DNA from 3 places in the Aliamphritea ceti genome. Region 2 is predicted to be linked to each of the others. Evidence: predicted binding sites of a transcription regulator. Region 2 holds the regulator's gene; each other region holds the start of a gene.

What was found. Region 2 encodes LexA, which represses DNA repair genes until DNA is damaged. Its sites were predicted from a motif close to TACTGTNTANNTANACAGTA; they were not measured.
Region 1: the regulator LexA is predicted to act here: its motif matches at 1,403-1,422, upstream of uvrD (DNA helicase II).
Region 3: the regulator LexA is predicted to act here: its motif matches at 1,111-1,130, upstream of dinB (DNA polymerase IV).

The regions. Positions count from the first base shown of each region.
Region 1 covers NZ_AP025282.1:5,070,968-5,073,246, reverse strand. The annotation lists gene uvrD (DNA helicase II) at 1-1,372, opposite strand, end outside; gene OCU49_RS23020 (methyl-accepting chemotaxis protein) at 1,569-2,279, opposite strand, start outside.
Region 2 covers NZ_AP025282.1:1,937,495-1,939,773, reverse strand. The annotation lists gene dinG (ATP-dependent DNA helicase DinG) at 1-977, opposite strand, end outside; gene lexA (transcriptional repressor LexA) at 1,108-1,710, shown strand; gene OCU49_RS08870 (cell division inhibitor SulA) at 1,715-2,188, shown strand; gene OCU49_RS08865 (hypothetical protein) at 2,247-2,279, opposite strand, start outside.
Region 3 covers NZ_AP025282.1:3,424,294-3,426,572, forward strand. The annotation lists gene dinB (DNA polymerase IV) at 1-1,063, opposite strand, end outside; gene OCU49_RS15760 (helix-turn-helix domain-containing protein) at 1,189-1,473, opposite strand; gene OCU49_RS15765 (sensor domain-containing protein) at 1,661-2,279, opposite strand, start outside.

The DNA of each region.
Region 1 (2,279 bases), 2.1 Mb from region 2:
GCTTGTTTAACTCAACCACTTCGTTAGCAGCGCGCCACATGGATACGCCTTCAGTACGGGCATGCAAGCGCACTTCTTCGATTGTTTTTCCGCCAATACCGCGGGTAGGAACGTTTATAACGCGTTCCATGGCAGTATCATCTTCGCGGTTGCTGAGTAAACGCATATAAGCGAGCGCGTTTTTAATTTCGAGACGGTCGTAGAAGCGCTGGCCACCATAAATCCGGTAAGGCATTCCCGCACGGATGAGGGCTTCCTCAAGTACCCGGGACTGGGCATTGGAGCGGTATAAAATCGCTGACTCGCTGCGCATATTGCCGTCGCGTACCCAGCTTTCTATCTGGTCGACGATAAAACGGGATTCATCCTGCTCGTTAAATGCCGCATACACTGAGATGGGCTCGCCATCAGTACCTTCCGTCCAGAGCTCTTTACCTAAGCGCCCCTGGTTGTTAACAATGACAGCGTTTGCCGCGCTGAGGATGTTACGGGTAGAACGGTAGTTTTGCTCCAGACGCACAACAGTCGTGTCGTTGTAGTCGTCTTTAAAGCGCTGAATGTTTTCAATCTTAGCGCCACGCCAGCCGTAGATAGACTGGTCGTCATCACCAACGGCCATTAGTTTTTCAGGCTGAGGCTTACGCGGATCCATTTCACTGCATAGCAGTTTCAGCCAGGCGTACTGAATCGTGTTGGTATCCTGAAATTCGTCGACCAGAATATACCGGAAGCGTTCCTGATAATGGTTCAGCAGGGAAGGGTTACGATCACGCAGCAGTTCCAGGGAGCGTAAGATCAGTTCGCCAAAATCGACCATACCACCACGTTCACAGGCTTCTTCGTAAGCGCCGTACATGGTTACCATCATTTGAGCGTAAGGGTCGCCGCCCGGGTCAATGTGTGCGGCGCGCAGGCCGTCATCTTTCTGAGCGTTGATGTACCACTGAAACTGTTTGGCCGGCCAGCGGCTGTCATCCAGATTCATTTCTTTACTGAGGCGTTTTACCAGCCGGAGCTGATCGTCCGAATCCATTATCTGGAAGTTTTCAGTTAAGCCTGCATCACGCCAGTGTGCCCGTAAAATACGGTGCGCGAGACCGTGGAATGTACCTACCCACATACCACTGGGGTTCAGTCCGAGTAGCTCTTCAATCCGGCCACGCATTTCTTTCGCAGCTTTGTTGGTAAAGGTTACCGCCATAATAGAATAAGGCGACAAACCTTCGGTCTGAATCAGCCAGGCAATACGGTGTACCAGTACCCGGGTTTTACCTGAGCCCGCGCCGGCCAGGACCAGCAGGTTACCAAGCGGCGCAGAAACTGCGTCGCGCTGAGCTTCGTTAAGTGAATCAAGCAGGTGTGATACGTCCATAAGCGCCCGGGTCTATGCTGATGCAGAATTTGCTGTATAAATAATCAGTGCCGGATTATAACAGACCAATTAATGGGCGCGAGTGTTATCTGAAAAGGAGAGAGAAAAGAAGATATCCAATAATTATTGAGTACCTTCTCTGTCGTGCGGCTTTGATCCCTTTGGTCATAAGGAAAGGATTCCTATTTTACAGGGGTCATGCTGTTAGCTTGAATTGTTTTATCTTCTGTTCCAGTTCTATAGCGAGTTGTGCCAGATTATTACTTGTGGAATTTAGTAGCTTCGAGCCCTCGCCATTTTCTTGGGCCATGTTATTTATTTCGAGTATGTTTTTATTTATCTCGTTTACTACTGCGCGCTGCTCTTCTGCGGCAGTGGCAACCTGAGCGTTCATATCCGAAATACTTGAGACCGCGTGCTGAACCTGTTGTAGCGATTCCGATACTTGTTCTGAGTTGGCCAGTACCTGGTTGGCTTGTTCCGATCCATGACGCATCGACTCTACCGAGGCGTTCGCACTTTTCTGTAATCGATTGATCATGTGTTCGATTTCGGCAGCAGAATTCTGGGTGTTTTGAGCCAGTGAACGTACTTCGTCGGCAACTACCGAGAAGCCACGACCTTGATCACCGGCACGTGCTGCTTCTATTGCGGCATTCAAGGCCAGTAGGTTGGTTTGGTCGGCTATATTTTTGATGACATCGAGTATGCCGTTGATCTCAATAGCGTCGTTTTCCAATGCACCAATAACAGCCATTGTTTCCGTGAGTTGTTGTGAAAGCTGGTGGACACCGGTAACAGTTTTATCGACTAACTGGCTACTTTCATTGGTTTGCTGCTTCGCTTCGATAGCGGTATCAGATGCCTGAGTTGTGTTGTGAGCAATTTCCTCAACCGCGGCACTCAT
Region 2 (2,279 bases):
ATCTGCTCAAGAAGAATCTTTAAATCTTCACCGGGTCGCAGTGTCTGCTCTACATACTGTGACATCAATCCGGGATGCCCCAACTGATCGAGCATCTGAGCATGTTGCTTAGGCAATGTATTAAGCCATCGGGACGACGACTTTATACGCAAACTGTAAGCAAAGTGATTACTGGCCTTCGGTGCCAGATGGTGGCCTTCATCAAAAATATAAATAGCCTCACCAGGCTCAGGCAAAATAGCACCACCGCCCAGTGACAAATCAGCCAAAACAATATCATGATTGGCAATAACACATTCAACCTGATCAAGATCCCGGCGGGCCTTAAAAAAGCTACACGCACTAAAATTACTGCAACGCCGGTTCGTACATTGCAAATGATCGCTGGTCAGAGGCCCCCAGCGAGAATCTTCAACCTCTTCCGTCAGATTGTCACGGTCACCGTCCCAGCGTCCTGACGCATATTCATTCAACAAATGCTTATAAAAGGTTTCGGTTTCGGCATCAAGCCGCATGGCCTGCTCGTCTTCATATAATGCAATCTGACCAGTAGAGCTGCTTGAATCAAGATGCTGTTCGACCTTATTGATACAAAGATACCGCCCGCGGCCTTTAGCAAGCGTAAAGCTCATTGGCAATTCAGTATGCTCAAGCACATCTGGCAAATCTTTATGTAACAGCTGTTCCTGCAAGGCAACCGTTGCCGTAGAAAGAATAATTTTCTTTTTAAGAGCTTTAGCAACCGGGATCGCAGCTAGCAAATAACCAATTGTTTTGCCTGTACCGGTTCCTGCCTCAACAACACATACATGGTTTTCACCCAGACGCTGTGCTTTATCATCCACGGGAATATTGCCAATTACTTTGGCAACTTCAGCAATCATTCGTTTCTGGCTGGAACGCGCTTTTAAACCACGGCTAGTCAAAAACTTGCTGTAAGCAGTCTGAATTTGTTTTTTTAGGTCGTCGGTCAGCACTTAAAGAAACCCGTCTGTAGTAGTGGCGGCCATTCTATCAATAACACTGGATATATAAACATAAAAAATGTTTACAAAAGCAAAATACTGTATATAGTTACAGCTACTGGATAAAAACACAGAGATCATCATGAAACTTACACAACGACAAACCGATGTTCTTGATTGTATAAAGCACTGCATTGCAACCACAGGCTACCCGCCTACCCGTGCTGACATCGCTCGCGAGCTGGGCTTTAAGTCAGCCAATGCAGCAGAGGAGCACCTTAAAGCGCTGGCACGTAAAGGCGCAATTGAAATGATACCCGGCACCTCACGTGGTATTCGCATACCTGAGTTGGAAAAAGAAGAATCAGGTTTACCTGTTGTTGGTCAGGTTGCTGCTGGTAACCCAATCCTGGCTCAGCAGCATGTAGAAGAGCGCTGCACGATTGCTGCCGACTTCTTTCACCCTCCGGCTGATTACCTGTTACGGGTACGTGGCACAAGCATGAAAAATGTTGGCATCATGGACGGAGACTTACTGGCCGTTCATCAGTGCAAACAAGCCAAAAATGGCGAAATAGTTGTAGCGCGTATTGAAGATGACGTCACTGTTAAACGTTTTAAAAAAGACGGCAACTTAGTTTATCTGATTGCAGAGAACGAAGAGTTCGAACCTATTGTGATCAACCTGGAAGAACAGGAATTATCTATTGAAGGCCTAGGTGTAGGCGTGATTAGAAGAGGATAACGACATGATGCAGGCAGAACTGGTAACCCAATCTCATCAGAACGCGAATATTCCCCTTATTCGCCCTTCTGAAAACGTGTTAACGGCAAAGGCAGAACAACCTATGCCGGCGCTGGCTGGTAAAATTACTGAAATTGTTATGCATAACAACGATTTTGATCAGTTAACCATGTTACTACCCCTGCTTGCTCAACTTAGTCGTGATGACCGCTGGTTTGCATGGATTGCACCGCCAAGCAGCCTGCCTAAAGCGCTGTTGACAGCAGCAGGTATCGACCTGAATAAGATAATGCTACTGCAACCTGACGCGAGTCACAGCACCTATGACCTTGCTCACCAGGCTTTAAAAGCCGGTACATGCCACGCTGTTATCACCTGGCCTGGTATGTTGAGTAACGAACAACTGTCCGGCCTGGAAAACGCAGCTGAGCGCGGCGCTAGCCACGGCATTGTTATTCGTGACCGAATGGCTGCATAAAGCGCCCTCTGATTATAAAAAAGCGCCTGATGGCGCTTTTTTTAATTCTATATTTTCATTAATGCAAAACCGGTGGCTTTTCATCTTCCAC
Region 3 (2,279 bases), 1.5 Mb from region 2:
CCCCTTGCTGAGGTTTATGCTCCACTAACCTGTAACCTAAGCCGATTAGCCGAACGGGTCTTTCGCCTCGTAACCACGCCTGCTCACACAGCTGCTGATAAAGTGCGAGATTAGGTGTCAGCGTCGACAGCTCAACCGTTGTCTGCGAGAAATCATGAAACTTAAGTTTCACAACTGCACCACTAATATCCCGCTGTTCTTTATGCTTACCATAACGCCGTTGCAATTCTTGCATCAGAATCGGGAGCTGTTGCAAGCAGGTCTTCAGATCCTGCAGGTCCTGAGGATAAGTATGCTCTACACTGATCGACTTACGTTCACGGGATACTTTTACCGGACGCTCATCAATGCCTCTGGAAAGCTCGTATAAGCGCTTTCCAAACCGCCCGAAACGATCTACAAGTTGGGCCAGACTAAAACTGCGTAACTGGCCACAGGTTTCAATCCCCATGTCATGCAGTTTGGCGGCGGTTACTTTCCCCACGCCAAAAATCTTCGACACTGCTAAGGTTTCAATAAAATCATCCATATCCTGAGGCGTAACTACGAACAAGCCATCAGGCTTACGCCAGTCGCTGGCTATTTTTGCAAGAAACTTATTCCCCGCAACACCTGCTGAAATGGTAATACCAACTTCAGCAACAACCCGGGCACGGATCTCTTCAGCGATCAGGGTCGCACTGCCACCGCAATGCTCTGAGCCGGTCACATCAAGAAAAGCTTCATCAAGAGATAAAGGCTCAATCAGGTCTGTATAGTCCTGATAAATATTCATAATCTGCTGAGAAGCCTGGCGGTATTTTTCCATATTACCCGGTAACAAACGCAGCTGCGGACACTTCATCAGTGCTTTGGCTGTCGACATAGCCGAATGAATACCAAATTTACGGGCCGGATAGTTACAGGTGGATATAACACCTCGCCGGTCAGAAGAACCACCGATGGCAATAGGAATGTCAGTAAGGCTGGGATCATCACGCATTTCAACTGCGGCAAAAAAGCAATCGCAATCACAATGAATGATTTTTCTCTGTGGACCGGATGTCGTTTGTTCGTCAGACATAAATTACGTTACACAAGCAGTGCTGATGGGCTAAGTGTAATGCAATTAACTGTATAAAAAAACAGTGCACAATTATTAACTGCGCACTGCTCAGGAGAGGAATAAAGAACTGGATCTATGATCACTTACCTATCAAGCGACGATTCCAGTGTCTTCAAATTTCCTTCAACCCAAGACGGATCAAAAGGTCCCCAATTATCAATGACATAATAGCCGTCGTTATTCCGACACCCATCCTGTTTGAAATAGATTTTAATGCCTAAGCCAGGTATGGCTTTAATGACGTCCTGAATGGTGCGCCGTGGCCAGCCTGTTTCCAGCATTAAAGCAGAGACACTGGGACGCTCAAGAGTATTCACCAGATGGGTGATAACTAAACGACGCGCAAACGCAGAATTGAATTTTTTCATGGCGGGTTCTACATCCTTTTAGATTAATTGGTAAAACACTGCTAAAGCAGTACCAACAGCGCTATATCCTTTTAGCCTCTCCACTCGAAAGACCTTCACGCTTACTTTCAAGCATAATAATTTTGCAGCACGAATACTAGTAGGCCCAAAAAATCTTTAAGGAACTTTCAAACAAAAATAACCGATATTAAGCAGGCAGGACCTGTGCTGATTTATGGATGACATTCATGAATTGATCTTTACAAACGGGTTTACTATAGAGAAATCCCTGCAACAGGTCGCAGCCCAATTCCTGTAAAAGTTCTGCCTGCTCCGGAGTCTCTACACCTTCAGCAACAGTGGTCAGCCCCATACCATGAGCAAGTGCTATAACCGAACGTATTAATGCAGCATCTGCTGAGTCTGTTAGCGAAGCAGCAACAAATGATTTATCAATTTTCAGGGTATTAAACGAGTAACGTCGCAAGTAACTGATAGACGCAAAGCCGGTACCAAAATCATCTATAGACAGCTTGATACCTGCCCCGGTGATTTTCTGAATCTGTTCATCAACCTCAGACCAACGGTTCAGCAATAACCCTTCTGTAATTTCCAACTCGAGGATTTTTGGCGATAAATTATATTGCGCCAGTAACGACAGTAACCAGTCAGCAAAGCCGTTTTTCTGGAATTGTTTAGGCGAAACATTGATACACATTCGAAAATCTTCGGGTAAATCAGTACGCCAGCTCAGGTATTGTTCCAGCGATCTTTCTATCACCCAGTCACCTAACTCATTAATCAGCCCCAGATCTTCCGCTAACGGA